DNA from 2 places in the Paenibacillus thiaminolyticus genome. Region 1 is predicted to be linked to the other one. Evidence: predicted binding sites of a transcription regulator. Region 1 holds the regulator's gene; the other holds the start of a gene.
What was found. Region 1 encodes LexA, which represses DNA repair genes until DNA is damaged. Its sites were predicted from a motif close to CGAACATATGTTCG; they were not measured.
Positions count from the first base shown of each region.

Region 2: recA (recombinase RecA) is a predicted target of LexA. The motif match lies at 3,884-3,897, and genes of this name have one in related genera.

Region 1 covers NZ_CP041405.1:1,058,682-1,066,394, reverse strand. Annotated here, with positions in the region: partial or broken gene FLT43_RS30775 (transposase) at 1,105-1,245, shown strand; gene FLT43_RS29975 (sporulation protein YjcZ) at 1,933-2,037, shown strand; partial or broken gene FLT43_RS04780 (SDR family oxidoreductase) at 2,673-2,935, opposite strand; gene lexA (transcriptional repressor LexA) at 3,047-3,673, opposite strand; gene FLT43_RS04770 (LysM peptidoglycan-binding domain-containing protein) at 3,923-4,303, shown strand; gene FLT43_RS04765 (DUF896 domain-containing protein) at 4,466-4,681, shown strand; gene FLT43_RS04760 (methyltransferase) at 4,714-5,298, shown strand; gene FLT43_RS04755 (HAD family hydrolase) at 5,332-6,141, shown strand; gene FLT43_RS04750 (FixH family protein) at 6,366-6,818, shown strand; gene FLT43_RS04745 (1,2-dihydroxy-3-keto-5-methylthiopentene dioxygenase) at 6,877-7,419, opposite strand; gene metH (methionine synthase) at 7,583-7,713, shown strand, end outside.
Region 2 covers NZ_CP041405.1:6,312,105-6,319,817, forward strand. Annotated here, with positions in the region: gene FLT43_RS27775 (YajQ family cyclic di-GMP-binding protein) at 1-123, shown strand, start outside; gene rimO (30S ribosomal protein S12 methylthiotransferase RimO) at 437-1,765, shown strand; gene pgsA (CDP-diacylglycerol--glycerol-3-phosphate 3-phosphatidyltransferase) at 1,762-2,340, shown strand; gene FLT43_RS27790 (competence/damage-inducible protein A) at 2,468-3,724, shown strand; gene recA (recombinase RecA) at 3,969-5,027, shown strand; gene FLT43_RS27800 (regulatory protein RecX) at 5,185-5,847, shown strand; gene rny (ribonuclease Y) at 6,173-7,713, shown strand, end outside.

The sequences.
Region 1 (7,713 bases):
TGAATACATATTACTTTGTTATGAATTGTATACAAACGTATACAATGTGTCGATGCACATCTAAAGAGACCATAGTAATTAATTTTCCAAAATGGTATCTGCGTATCTGGCTTTTCCGGAGTTTTACGAGGCGGATGAACGTATTTTATTGCACTGCCTTAATGACATGCTGCGGGGGCATGATGCGGTAAACAGGGCAAGACGAGCTGAATCAGCGATCTGAACTACAAGTGTAGGTCCAATACCATGTCTTCATTTAAAAATGGAGCACATACTGATCCGGGTGCTTGAAAGTGGATGGGGGAGCAGCGGGTTAACGATTCGGGCTAACCTAATAGACCTTAAAGGGAAGGGGCCTGTTGGGGTTATAACGATGACAACGACCGAATACTGCTCAGTAAGAGGACAGTACGGAGGCTGTGTCAGGAATCATTCAAAAACCATAGTCTTTGATGTGAACTAAAGCGAATCAGATGCAGAAGGAGGTAGCAATTTTGCTCAATTTATCGAGCCGATTGAAAGTTACGGAGACAATGACTTTTACCTGATAGATAAACTTATGGAGGTCGTTTTAATTATAGTCTTACATTGAAATCTCCTCCGGGACTTAATTACGATATGCAATTAATAACTGATGAGACCTACTGATGATGAAGTAGAAGCAGCTCCTGAAAAGGGCAAAATACGCGAACTTGTGACTTCTATCTAATATCGTATAAAATTGGCACAACCATAAAGAGCATATCTACAACAGTTTCAAGAAAACCCTTACGAACATAAACATCCTGCTTACCGAAAAGAGAATTTGCCCTATAATCTTGTCATCATGAGTTATCCAAGGAGTAGTGCAGAAGATGAATATTCCGAATTTAATGAGTACTTGAAAAATACGATTATGAGTGACTTATAGTCAGACTATGGCACTTATGCTCCTCCCCTGGGGGTATCTTGGGAATTTTGAGTTCTCTGATGCTTCCAGGACAGTAACAACGATAACGATTCCGGATGGCGATACGCTTGACCTTGCAACGCCAGTAATAGTTGAGTTTTTTGTAACTTAACTTCTGCGGTTTCGTTTGTGTTGAATGGGGCATGTGAGGTTCCTTGGTCGTTCCCAAAGACAGCATATTGCGCAAAATTACTGGGCTCATTGACTTTTCCTTCGTGTATGAGGAACTCGAACAGAACTATTGTCGAGAGAACGGCAGAACTGTAATTGATACGATTCGGATGTTCAAGTACTTGTAGCTCAAAGCAATTTTTGAGTAATTTGATAAGAACACGAAAGCTGATGGAGTAAGAAATCCAGCTTTTAAGGCAGAATTAAAAAGCGAAAAGACGACCGATATTCCAAACTCAGGGATACCAACCATCTTATAATTCTCGGTATTCAGTTGTTTAGTTAAAACCGCAAGTTATTCAGTAGCCTCGGATTACTCCGAGGCTTTTTTTCTTACGATATACACGGGGGAGGTGCCCCAATGGCAGCAGAAACTGCACTACATCTGAAGACGCCGAAAGGCTAGAACAAGGCCGTCAGCGGAAGGGATGGAGCACCAACGCTAAGGTTCTACGGTGCTCCACACAAATGAGTAATTACCAACAATGTCTTCTCCGTTTTCTTCTACACACTACCAATACTTTCTGACCTCGTTTAAGAACAACAGTGATTGTTCTACGATGACGTCTCATTCAAGCCACCTCCTTTCTGTATTACATTATGAGTAATTGCTTTAAATGATTGTGCTAAAGCTGAGGGGTATCTATCCTGAAAGTGATGGCACAACACTTTCACTCCTGGGAGCAGCAAGGTCACGGTTGAGGGCGCCGTTCGCACTAACGGCCCAAATTTTGTGCCTATGGGTTATAGCCAAGTCAAACCGTCCGTAATTCTAATATCATGGGAGTACCAAGTGAAAGGAGGTAACTCGAATGGGTGGAGTTACTTGTGGTATTGGTGGGCTCTGGACGTCGACAGGTGTAATTTTGGTATTGTTTATACTGCTAGTAATCGTTTCCCGTGCATTTATTTACTAATCGTTTTTTATGAGTCAGCGCCTTGCGCATTTGCGATTAAAGGCAGCCTACTGTACAAGGTCCTGCTTATTCAGCAGGGCCGTTTTTGTATGCCCGGATAAATGGGAGGAAGGACTTACAATAATTTGTTTTTGAACTGGAGCATAATTGGTCCATAGGCATATGATGAGGTATGAACTATGAGGGGAGTTGTTTTTCTTTGAGTTACCAATACCAACCATATTCAATGTCTCTTAACCCGTGGTCATACATGAACCCTTATTCTTATCCTCATCATTCCTATCCGCATGAATGTTCGGAGACTCAACATTTAAAGATGGAAACATTACAGACCGTCGAGCCATGGGTGCAAAACGGATTAAAGGAAGCACATTGCATATCGGTTGAACATGCGTTGCGCGAAGCGGCAGCCGTATCATATCTGATTGGGAAAGGATATGATCCGACTGTTGCGCATCAAATTGTCGAATCCTGGTGGCATTAGTAAAAGCGCCCGGTACCAGGAATAATGATTACTTAATTTCGCCCCCGTTGACATGCAAACTCTGTCCGGTGACGTAAGAGGAATCAGCACTTGCCAGATAGACGTAGCTGGGAGCGAGCTTTTCAGGTCATCTAGGGCGCTGCACCGGCATTCTTTGAAGCTGTGCATCTGAAATGCGACCGATGCGCTCCAGCGGATGCTGTTCGCCAGCATTATTGACTAATATGTCCAGCTTCCCAAGCTCCTTTACGGTCTGTTCCACAGTATGGTTACAGAACGATTCTTCTCCAATGTCGCGACCGATAAGCACGCAGCGCGTCCGGCCTGCCTGACGCCGCTTGCTTCCTCGGCATGCTCATTCAAATACACCATCGCGATGTCGGCGCCTTCCTTGGCGAACGCGACGGCTTCAGCCCCCGAATGAATCATGACATATGGCCCGGACTCGTCAAAAAGCCGCTTCCGAATACAGAACTGCTGTATCCAAAGCGGCTTCTTTACACTTGCTCCCATTGGTTGTAACCATTAATGAAAATCACGGAACAACCCAATCACTTTGCCCAAAATCGTCACATGCTTCAACCGGATCGGCTCAAATGTCGGATTCTCCGGCTGAAGGCGGATATGATCGCGTTCCTTGTAGAATGTCTTTACGGTTGCTTCGTTCTCCTCGGTCATGGCTACGACAATTTCACCGTTGTTCGCTGTCTGCTGCTGGCGGACGATAACGTAGTCTCCGTTATGTATTCCGGCTTCGATCATGCTGTCGCCGACTACGGATAGCATAAAGATGTTGTCATCATCTCCCACCATATGCACCGGAAGAGGGAAGTAATCTTCGATGTTCTCTGTTGCCGTAATCGGTTCTCCGGCCGTTACCTTCCCGATGACGGGAACGCGTGCCACGGCATGGCTGAATTCCGAATGGCGATCCGATTGTTCGCTCAGCAGTTCGATTGCTCTTGGCTTCGTTGGGTCCCGGCGGATAAAGCCTTTCTTCTCCAGCCGGTCCAGATGGCCGTGCACGGTAGAACTCGATGCGAGGCCGACAGCTTCCCCGATCTCTCTTACGGAAGGAGGATAACCCTTGGTGCGGACTTCATCACGTATAAAATCAAGGATCGCTTGTTGTCGACTTGATATTTTAGACAAAGATATCAACTCCAATGAATGCTCTTTTGTCAAAATTATACCATAGAACCTCCGTTCGCACAAACGTAAGTTCTAAAAAACCTTGATTTTATGCGGTTTTTTTCGTTTTCCTTTCGGGAAACGTCACTTAATGGGATTCGGGAAATAAAAAAGAGAACGCACGTTCCTTAAAAACTGTTGACCTGAACGTATGTTCGTGCTACATTATGGACAACAAGAATAGAACAAGTGTTTGGGGAGTGGGCGAACATGAGCCAAGTGGTATATAACCCGAGACGGAATTATGCATATCGAACGGAAGCAAGATTATCTATGCATCAACCTGTAGAGCAGAACCGTTATAATAGAAGGAAGATGATTCGAGCGATATTGCTCTTTGTTCTGTTGTTCCTTTTATGTGCGGGAATCGTCCAAGCATGGGGGGATGACGACATTGTATCCGAGCAGCCTTCTGTAGTTACGGAGCACGTACTTGTTCAGCCCGGGGACAGCCTGTGGGAGATCGCGACGGAATACAAACCGAATGGAATGGATACCCGTGAATACATATACAAGATTATTCAATTGAACGATTTAAGAGGGCATACGCTGCAATCCGGCATCGTCATTGACGTGCCGATATTTTCTTGACGATATTTCCGCTGTGACGGATCATATTTCTCACAGCACCGCTTTTCTCTCCTATTGAGGCCGAAGACGTGCTTCTTGTATTCTCTCGCCGTCAGCTTGCTTGACAAGGCTGAGGCAGCATGTCAAAGTAGAAGATATGCACCAGTGTATGGAGGGTACAAGATGAACATGGATAAATTAATCGCGCGCATCAACGAGCTGGCCCGCAAGCATAAGAGCGTAGGGCTGAACTCGGAGGAACTGGCGGAACGGGCCGCGCTTAGAGAGCAATACCTCGTATTGTTCCGGCAGCAGGTACGCAACAAGTTGGACAGCATTCGCTATGTGGAAGACGAAGAAGGCGAACAGAACAATCAACCGGGAAGCACCGTTCATTAGAGTGTTTAGCATATATAGGAGGTCTGGATGGGATGTCGCGTAGTTGGGAACGTCAAGTACGGCGCAATAGCGCTCAGTTGAACAAGCAACGCAAAAAGCAGGGCAAGCCGGGGATCGCTTCCCATACGGTTGCTTTCGATGAATTCAAGGGCCGGAATTTTATTCTTCCTTTGATATTGACCGGGTTTACGATCATTTATGGGCTGCTTGGCAGTGTTGGCACGAACCTGCCGTCCCCTACGCTGTACTGGATAACTGTTATTTGTTATTTGGCATTGGCATTGATGCTGTTTTTGCGCCGGCCCTTTTTACGGGTCACGAAAGACGAACTAAGCACGACAAAATGGAATCGGCTGCGTACGCTCAAAGTGGAAGACATCAAAAAAATAACGTATCAGCCTGGCTTCATCGTTATTGAAAAGAACGGCAAAGGCGCGAACTGGGTGTTCTCCCGTATGATGAACCGCTATGATATCGAAGCGATGCATGCGCGGCTGCAGCAGTTCGCTGCCCAGAACCAGATAGCGTACGAAGAGAGTTCAAAAGCAGACAAGAACGATAAGTCCAAGGAGACGGAGCAGTCGGATAAGGTCGTCTTCGTGAAGCCGAAGAAGTAGTTTTGCCAGAGTGGAGACAAGGGGGGAGACGCAATGGCCATACGTGCCGTATTATTCGATCTGGATGACACGCTGCTGTGGGATGAGCGGTGTGTGGAGGAAGCCTTTGCCGCTGTGTGTCACTATGCGCACTCCACAGCGAGAGTAGACGCGGAACAATTGGAGACCGAGGTGCGGAACGCTGCAAGAGCGTTATATGAAACCTATGCAACCTACGCCTTCACGACCAATATTGGCATCAATCCTTTTGAGGCGTTATGGGGGCATTTTACCGGGGGAGAGCATGAGCAGTTCCGAAGCCTGCAGCAGTTGGCGCCGGCTTACCGGACCGCCTCATGGACGACAGGTCTTCGCCAATCAGGGTGCGAGGATGAGGCGCTGGGAGCGGAGCTGGCGGAGCGATTCATGCGCGAACGTCGGTCGCGTTCTTACGTATATGAGGAGACGTATGATATTTTGCGGGCGTTGAAGCCTCATTATCAATTGCTCCTCTTGACGAACGGGGCTCCGGATTTGCAGCAGGAAAAGCTTGATGGCATTCCTGATATCATTCCGTTCTTCGATCATATCGTCATCTCCGGTCATCATCCGGAAGGGAAGCCTGCACCGAGTCTGTTCCGCCACGCGATGTCATTACTGGGCATCGGTCCTCATGAAGGCTTGATGGTTGGGGACAAGCTGACCACGGATATATTGGGTGCGCAAAATGTTGGAATGCATCATGCCTGGATTAATCGCAAGGGCGTGACATTGACCGGCAATATCCGGCCCGAACACGAGATAACCAACTTGATGGAACTGATCGGCGTGATTGAATCGATAAATCAAGCGGCGTTAAAGTAAGCCTATAAATGATAGGGAAGTCTGCCTGAAGGGCGGGCTTTCTTGCTTGATGGGGGTCAAATTGTACGCCGCGGAGCTGTCATGCGCAGATTTTGATGTGATGAATGTCACATAACCGTCACATAACTGTTCAGGATCTAGCCCGATCGAGTCATATCTTACGAAGTATTGTTGTTTATAATGAATATATAGAGAGGTTTGGAATAGCTAAGGAGTGAATGGGCATGATGAAGAAGGCAATGTTGGCGCTATCGCTTTGCCTGATGCTTATTTTCGCTGCAGCCTGCGGAAATGGCAATAGCAATGGCGGCGAGCATGCGAGCCACAATGGCTCCGGCGATCACAGCGGGCACGATGAGCATGGGCAGGATGGGGCGGTACCGGACTTGATCAAAGTAGACCTGCAGGTTCCTGCGGAAGTCAAAGCGAATGAGCCTGTCACGATAACCGCTCGCGTTACACAGAACGAACAAGCGGTGGATGATGCGGACAAAGTGGAGTTCGAGTATTGGCTGGAAGGGGAAGAACAGCATGAGCGAGCCGAAGGTTCGTTCACGCAGGATGGTACATATCAATTCGAGCATACGTTTGATAAAGCGGGCACATATAATGTGATCTCCCATGTAACAGCACGAGATATGCATTCGATGCCGAAGAAGCAATTCGAAGTCAAATAAACAAGCAAGGAAGGAAGCCCTGTCATGGCGACAGGGCTTTTTTGGCCATTCAATCCGATCACGCTTGCTGGAAGGACGGATCCGCATACGGATGAGCGATCCAGCCCTCGGTTTCGATAAATAAGCGAACGGCTACAATTTTGCGATTTTCCATTAAGGTGAAATAGTGCGGCTTGTTCTCCGGAACGGAGATGACATCGCCCGCAGACAGAATGACATCCATATAGCCGACGTCATCGGATCCTTTAATAACGAAGATGCCGTTGCCGGCGGTTATCGCTCTTACCTCATCTTCGGTATGAGTATGAACTTGCTCGAATTTTTTGAGCAGATCTTCAATATTCGGCGTCGCGTCGGAGAGTGCGATAATGTCCCATGTCCGATACCCTCTGCGCGCGGCCAAGTCACGGACTTCGTCATCGAATGTGTCAAGGATCGCCTGCTTCTCGTCATCGGTCAGCACAAATTTGTCTTGCAGGGAGGCGTCTAATTTGTTCGGATTCCAATGCTCATACAGCACGCCTTGCCCCTCCAGGAACTTACGAACATTCTCTTCTCCAGTAATTTTTTCGTTCGTGTTTCGAATCCGAATCTCAGCCATTCGCCAATCCCTACTTTCATAATCAGAATAATTGTGATTGTATTATAGTACACAGGAAATGAATGGGCAAGAGCCAATCGAGTGAAAAGATCGCAAGTCTTTCCTAAACGTTGCACTTCTGTTAAACTAGGTTCTAAACGTTTGACAGAGGGTGGGCAGAAGGATGAAGAAACCAACATTAGAAGAACGACTTCAAGAACGTATTCTCATTCTAGACGGTGCGATGGGAACGATGATTCAGCAGGCGGATTTATCGCCGGAAGATTTCGGAGGCGAACATTTGGACGGATGTAA
Region 2 (7,713 bases), 1.4 Mb from region 1:
AGTCAAATTCAAGGCGATCAGCTTCGGGTCACCGGAAAAAACAAAGACGATCTGCAGGCCGTTATGAATCTGCTGAGAGAGGCCGATATTCCATTGGATTTGCAGTTTACGAATTACCGTTAGCCCAAAAAAGGCCGGTTTTAGCTTCGTGATCAAAATCGGACCTTGGTAAAGCCCATCATCCCTGTCTGTAGGAGAGAGATGCTGGGCTTCTCCTGTTTTTTTGACGAGGAATGAACCGTGTATTATACTGATGAGATAGAAAAGGCGTTTAAATATCGTTACTTATTGCTAGAATAAATATAGATGGATAGGTTATGAGGGCAGGTACATCTATAGTCGTTCTTGAACCGTTACACGCATTCATTGCTTATTTTAAGAGCCTTTTTATACGGCCTTTATTATTGCTGCTGCAGATAGGTTGGGGGATGTATACATGACAGAACAAATCAAAATCGTAACGCTGGGCTGCGACAAAAACTTGGTGGATTCCGAGATTATGTCCGGAATTATGGATCAGTACGGGCATGAATTGGTAGAACACGCGGAGGATGCAACCGTCATTATTGTCAATACTTGCGGGTTCATCGATGCAGCGAAGGAAGAATCGGTCAATACGATTTTGGAACTGGCAGACTTGAAGGAGACCGCCCGCTTGAAGGCGCTCATCGTCTCCGGATGTCTGACGCAGCGATACAAGGAACAATTGTTGGAGGAAATGCCGGAGATCGACGGCATCGTCGGCACGGGGGACTTCCACAAAATTAACGATATCGTCGCCGAAGCGCTCCAAGGCAGGAAGCCGGTCCGCGTTGGCAACCCGGTGTTCAACTATGAACAGATCTTGCCGCGCAAAGTTGCGACGCCGCGCTACACCGCTTATGTCAAAATTGCGGAGGGCTGCGATAACAATTGCACCTTCTGCAGCATTCCGATTATGCGGGGCAAATTCCGCAGCCGCTCGATGGAATCGATTCTGGCCGAGGTGAAGCAGCTTGCGGAGCAAGGCGTCAAGGAGATCAGCTTGATCGCTCAGGACTCTACCAATTATGGCGTCGATCTGTATGATGGCTTCAAGCTGCCGGAGCTAATGAACAAAGTCAGCGAAGTGTCCGGCGTTGAGTGGGTTCGTCTTCATTATGCGTATCCGGGATTTTTCACGGAAGAGCTAATCGACATGCTCGCCTCGAATCCGAAGATCTGTAAATATGTCGATATGCCGCTGCAGCATAGCGAAGACACGATTCTCAAGCGGATGCGCCGGCCGGGCCGCCAGCGCGATTCCCGCGAGCTGGTTCGCAAAATCCGGGCGCAGATTCCGGAAGTGGCCCTCCGCACCTCGATTATCGTTGGTTTTCCGGGCGAGACGGATGAAGATTTCGAAAATTTGGCTTCCTTCGTGCGTGAGATGAAGTTCGATCGTCTCGGCGTCTTCACTTATTCGCCGGAAGAAGACACGGCGGCGACGCGGCTCCCGGATCATGTGCCGGACGAAGTGAAGGAATGGCGCGCGAATACACTGATGGAGATTCAGCGCGAAGTATCGAAGAACGTGAACGAGCGTCATATCGGCCGCACCCTGGATGTGCTGGTTGAGCGTTATGACGGCCGCAACGACGTATATATCGGACGTTCGCAGTATGATGCGCCGGAGATTGACGGTGAAGTGTTCATCTCGAACTGCAAATTAAGCATCGGGGAGATCGCCAAAGTCAAAATCACGCACGCACTCGAATTTGATTTGGCCGGGGAGGGTGTCTTGTGAATCTGGCGAACAAGATCACGTTAACTCGAATATTTCTTGTGCCGATCATGATGTTCTTCTTGCTGGTAAACTTTGATTATTTGCCGCCGATTCAGATAGAAGACTTCTATATTACGTACAACCAGATTATCGCGGCCCTTATCTTCATTATCGCGGCCAGCACCGATGGCGTGGACGGGTATATCGCCCGCAAGCGCAAAATGGTGACGAACCTGGGCAAGCTGCTTGATCCGCTGGCAGACAAGTTGCTGGTGGCCGCCGTGCTCATCTCGCTGGTCGAGATGGGCAAATGCGACGCATTGATCGCCATCGTCATCATTAGCCGCGAGTTCGCCGTCACGGGGCTTCGTCAGGTAGCTCTGCTGGAAGGAACGGTCATGGCCGCGAGCAAGTGGGGAAAATGGAAGACAGCCACCCAAATTACCGCGATCGTCGCGATGCTGCTGAACAACTTTCCGTTTGTGCTGGTGGGCATTCCGTTCGACCTGATCTCTACCTGGATCGCTGCCATTATTACGATCTATTCAGGTATTGATTATTTTGTCAAAAATAAAAGTGTGCTTCATTTCTCGTAGCCTGTCTGCAGGACAATAGGCGCTTTTTCCCGTCTGGATCAGTGTGGAAAAAGGCCTATTTTTTCTTGGATGGAGTACGGTATGATTCCAAATGCACTTATGCTGAACAGAAAAGGGATGATGTAGGATGAACACGGAAATCATTGCTGTAGGCACGGAGTTGTTGCTCGGCGAAATCGTAAACACAAATGCGCAGTTTATTTCGCAGCAATTGGCGCTGCTTGGCATTGATGTTTATTTTCAGACGGTTGTCGGAGATAATCCGCACCGGCTTCGCCATGTGCTGGAGACAGCGAGGACCCGCTCGCGGCTCATTATTTTGACAGGCGGCCTCGGGCCGACCATGGATGATATTACGAAGGATATCGTGGCCGAGTTGCTGGGACGAGGGACCTTCCTGGACGAAGCTGCAGTGGCGAAGATGGAGCACATGTTCTCCCGCCGGGGAACGCCGATGGTGGAGAGCAACAAGCGCCAGGCGATGGTTATCGAGGGCGCGACGATTTTGCCGAACGAGACGGGACTTGCGCTCGGCAACGCGCTGCTGGCCGACGGCACCGGCTTCATCCTGCTGCCGGGACCGCCGCGCGAGATGAAACCGATGTTCGAGCAGGAAGTCATCCCATGGCTGCATGGCAGCGGACTGGTGGATGAATCGGTGCTGCATACGCGGAAGCTCAAGTTCGCGGGAATCGGCGAGTCAAAGCTGGAGGATATGCTACGCGACCTGATTGAGGCGCAGGAGCATACGACGATCGCCACCTATGCGAAGGAAGGCGAAGTGCTGGTCCGTCTCGCGACGAAGACGGCGGATGAACGGCAAGCGGAGCAGCGCCTGGCTGAGACGGAGTCGGCAATTATGAGCCGTATCGGAGAGCATCTGTTCACGGCGGAGGATATCTCCTTGCCGGAGGCGCTGCTTCAACTGATGAGCGAACGGAAGCTTACGCTGTCGGCCGCCGAGAGCTGCACCGGCGGATTATTCGCCGAGATGATTACGTCCGTGCCGGGAAGCTCGGATGTGTTCCAGGGAGGCGCCGTCACGTACTCGAATGAGATGAAGGAGCGAATCCTTGGCGTCCCGCACGAGCTTCTTGAAGGAGAGCAAGCGCCTGGAGCCGTCAGCGCCGAGGCGGCGAAGGCGATGGCCGAAGGAATGCAGGACATCGCGGATACTGACTTCTCGATCGCGATTACGGGTGTCGCGGGACCAGGCCATTCCGAACGGAAGCCGGTCGGCCTCGTCTATATCGCCGTCGCCGAGAAGGGGAGAGATACACAGGTCGAGGAGCTTCGCTTGGCAGGAGACCGTTCGACGATTCGGCTGAGAACCGTGAATGCGGTCATGTACCGGCTGTGGACCCGTGTGCGGCAGCATGGATAAGCTTGACTGCTTTGGCTGAAGCCGCTACAATTGAGTTGACGGAAGAACCGTGGCAAGCGCTAGTCGCTTTTGCTGCGGTTTTTTTGCGTATAGAGAGGAGGAGGGCACTGAATATTGTTCCTTTTATGGAATTTTAAGATAAATACTGCTGCGAAAAAACGAATGTATGTTCGAAAAAAAGCTTGGCAAACGGATTGAAAGACGGTATGATAGAAGTATCAAATGGAACAAAGGAAGTGAGTATGTGTCAGATCGCCGCGCTGCACTAGAAATGGCATTGCGCCAAATCGAGAAACAATTCGGTAAAGGTTCGATCATGAAACTTGGCGAGTCCAACCATATGCAGGTTGAGATTGTGCCGAGCGGATCGTTGGCACTTGATATAGCTCTTGGAATCGGCGGATTGCCAAGAGGACGGATTATTGAAGTATATGGACCGGAATCTTCCGGTAAGACGACGGTTGCGCTTCACGCGATTGCTGAAGCGCAGAAGGTTGGCGGACAAGCTGCGTTCATCGATGCGGAGCACGCGCTCGATCCTGCATACGCGAGCAAGCTTGGCGTCAACATCGACGAGCTGCTTCTGTCCCAGCCGGATACAGGGGAGCAGGCGCTCGAGATTGCCGAGGCGCTCGTGCGCAGCGGCGCGGTAGACATTATCGTTATCGACTCCGTCGCGGCTCTCGTGCCGAAGGCGGAGATTGAAGGCGAGATGGGAGATTCCCACGTCGGTCTGCAAGCCCGGCTCATGTCCCAGGCGCTTCGCAAATTGTCCGGGGCGATCAGCAAGTCCAAGACGATCGCGATCTTCATTAACCAGTTGCGCGAGAAGGTCGGCGTCATGTTCGGCAACCCGGAGACGACGCCAGGCGGCCGCGCATTGAAGTTCTACTCGACGATCCGGCTGGATGTCCGGCGGGTCGAGACGATCAAGCAGGGCAACGACATGATCGGGAACCGGACACGCATCAAGGTCGTGAAGAACAAGGTCGCGCCTCCATTCAAGCAGGCAGACATCGATATTATGTACGGCGAAGGGATTTCCCGGGAAGGAAGCATCGTAGATATCGGCACGGAGATGGATATTATCCAGAAGAGCGGGGCCTGGTATTCGTACGAAGGCGAGCGTCTGGGTCAAGGCCGTGAGAATGCGAAGCAATTCCTGAAGGAGAATGGGGAGCTGGCTCTGACGATCGAGAACAAGGTTCGTGAAGCAAGCAATTTGTCGACGGTGGTCCGGAACCATTCCGAGCATGATGCTGAAGAGGCTGAGGACGCTCTTGAGCTGAAGCTGGAATCGTAAGTCTGTTTCTGGAACAAGCGCCTTCCTGTGGGGGCGCTTGTTTTGTCATGTCAATGGACATAGGCTGAGGGGGAACGCGAATTCATGCGCGGATACGGCGAAGGCAACGACGAATGGCTTCGTCAGACGATGGCGCGCAAACAGGAGGAGCAGACGGATGAGCAAGGAGGAACGCATCGTTACGATCATGCGGGTGGAGCAGGATCGAACCCAGCGGGGACGCTATGTCTTGCATTTCGACAGCGGCGAGTCGCTCAACGTGCATGAGGATGTCATGATCAAGTACCGCCTTCTAAAAGGAGCGGACATCGCTATCGATGCGATTGACGATATATTGCGGGCCGATGAGGGGAACAAGGCCTACGTGCAGGCGCTGCGCCATCTGCAGCGCAAGCCGAGAACGAGGATGGAGATGATCCGCCATCTGAGTCAGAAAGGCTATGAAGAAGGGATTGTGCGGGAGGCCGTCTCGCGTCTGGAAGACGAGCACCTGGTGGACGATCGGGCGTACGCCGAGCAGTGGGCCTACGAACGGACGGCGATGCATGCGAAGGGACGCCGCTTCATTGAGCAGGAGCTGAAGCAGAAGGGTGTGCAGGAGCATCATATTGCTGCCGCCCTAACCTCCATCGACCCGGAGGAGGAGCGGGACGGGGCGCAGCGCGCTGCCGCTAAGAAATGGCGTCAGTCGCAGGGCGAGCCGCATATGCGGAAGCAAAAAGTGATTGCCTTCTTGCTCCGGCGCGGCTATCCGATGGACCTGGCCCGCCGCGCTGCCGAGGAGGCGGCGCAGGAAGCCGATGCGGAGGAAGACGTCTAGGCCGAGCCTAGGGTCAAAGAAATCGCACTTCGCCGTCATTTGCTTGACAATATCTTTTCATGAATAATAAAATGAACATGTATCTTTATTATCGCGAAATCAGTTTCCACTTCCAGAAATTGATTTCTACATGATTCATTTCGCCAATATCATGATTTCCGATTGGCCGCTTTCGGGCGGCGCACGCCATCGCGCGTGCACTTCGCCGGCGCTCATGCGTCGGTCCATGATCTGAACCTGAATTTTGTAATGAAACACGTGAACAACTGAACAAATGAAACCTGTCCCAAGCAGTGCTTGGAGCAACCAACGGGGAGGTGAGGCAATGGAGATGAACATTTGGCTCGCGCTCGCTCTCGTTGTGGCCGCATTGATCTTGGGGTTTGGAATCGGGTACCTGATTCGCAAATCGCTTGCTGAAGCGAAGATAACGAGTGCCGAGCATGCCGCAGAGCAGATTATGGACAGCGCGCGCAAGGAAGCGGAGGCACTGAAGAAGGAAACGGTGCTCGAAGCAAAGGACGACATCCATAAACTGCGCACCGAAGCGGAGAAAGACATTCGCGAGCGCCGAAATGAAGTTCAACGTCTGGAAAGACGCGTTGTACAAAAAGAAGAGTCATTGGATAAAAAGCTGGAGTCGCTGGAGCGCAAAGAAGAACAAGTCGCTTCTAAAGAAAAGCGCATCGAAGAGACCCAGCAGCAGGTTGAACGGACGCTGCAGCAGCAAGTTACGGAGTTGGAACGGATCTCGAATCTGACGATGGAAGATGCGCGGAGCATCATCCTCTCCAATGTGGAGCAGGAGGTGCGGCACGAGACTGCGCAGATGATCAAGGATATCGAGCAGCAGGCACGCGAGGAGGCGGACAAGCGCTCGCGCGAGATTATTACGCTTGCTATCCAGCGCTGCGCCGCTGATCACGTAGCAGAGACGACGGTCTCTGTCGTGGCATTGCCGAACGAAGAGATGAAGGGCCGGATTATCGGCCGCGAAGGCCGGAATATCCGTGCGCTTGAGACACTGACAGGAATCGATCTGATTATCGACGATACACCGGAAGCGGTGATTCTGTCCGGATTTGATCCAATACGGCGGGAGATCGCGCGGACGGCATTGGAGAAGTTGGTCGCCGATGGGCGTATCCACCCGGCTCGAATCGAGGAAATGGTGGAGAAGTCCCGCAAGGAAGTCGACGAGCGGATCCGCGAATACGGAGAGCAAGCGACTTTCGAGGTCGGAGTGCATGGCTTGCATCCGGATCTGATCAAGATTCTGGGACGTCTGAAGTTCCGTACGAGCTACGGTCAGAATGTGCTCAAGCATTCCATGGAAGTGGCATATCTCACCGGCTTAATGGCGGGAGAGCTGGGCGAAGATGTAACCTTGGCACGTCGTGCCGGGCTGTTGCATGATATCGGAAAAGCGCTGGATCACGAGGTGGAAGGATCCCACGTCGAGATTGGCGTAGAGTTGGCGAAAAAGTATAAAGAACACCCTGTAGTCATTAACAGCATCGCATCCCATCACGGGGATTGCGAAGCGACATCGGTTATCGCAATGCTGGTGGCAGCGGCGGATGCGCTGTCTGCAGCCAGACCGGGAGCGCGTCGTGAGACGCTCGAAACCTATATCAAGCGGCTGGAGAAGCTGGAAGACATTTCCGAGTCGTTCGAAGGGGTGGAGAAATCGTACGCCATCCAGGCTGGACGCGAAGTTCGCGTCATGGTCCAGCCGGATAAGATTGACGATGCGGAAGCGTACCGACTCGCTCGGGAGATTACGAAGAAAATCGAGAGCGAGCTGGACTATCCAGGTCATATCAAGGTAACGGTAATCCGCGAGACCCGTGCGGTAGAATATGC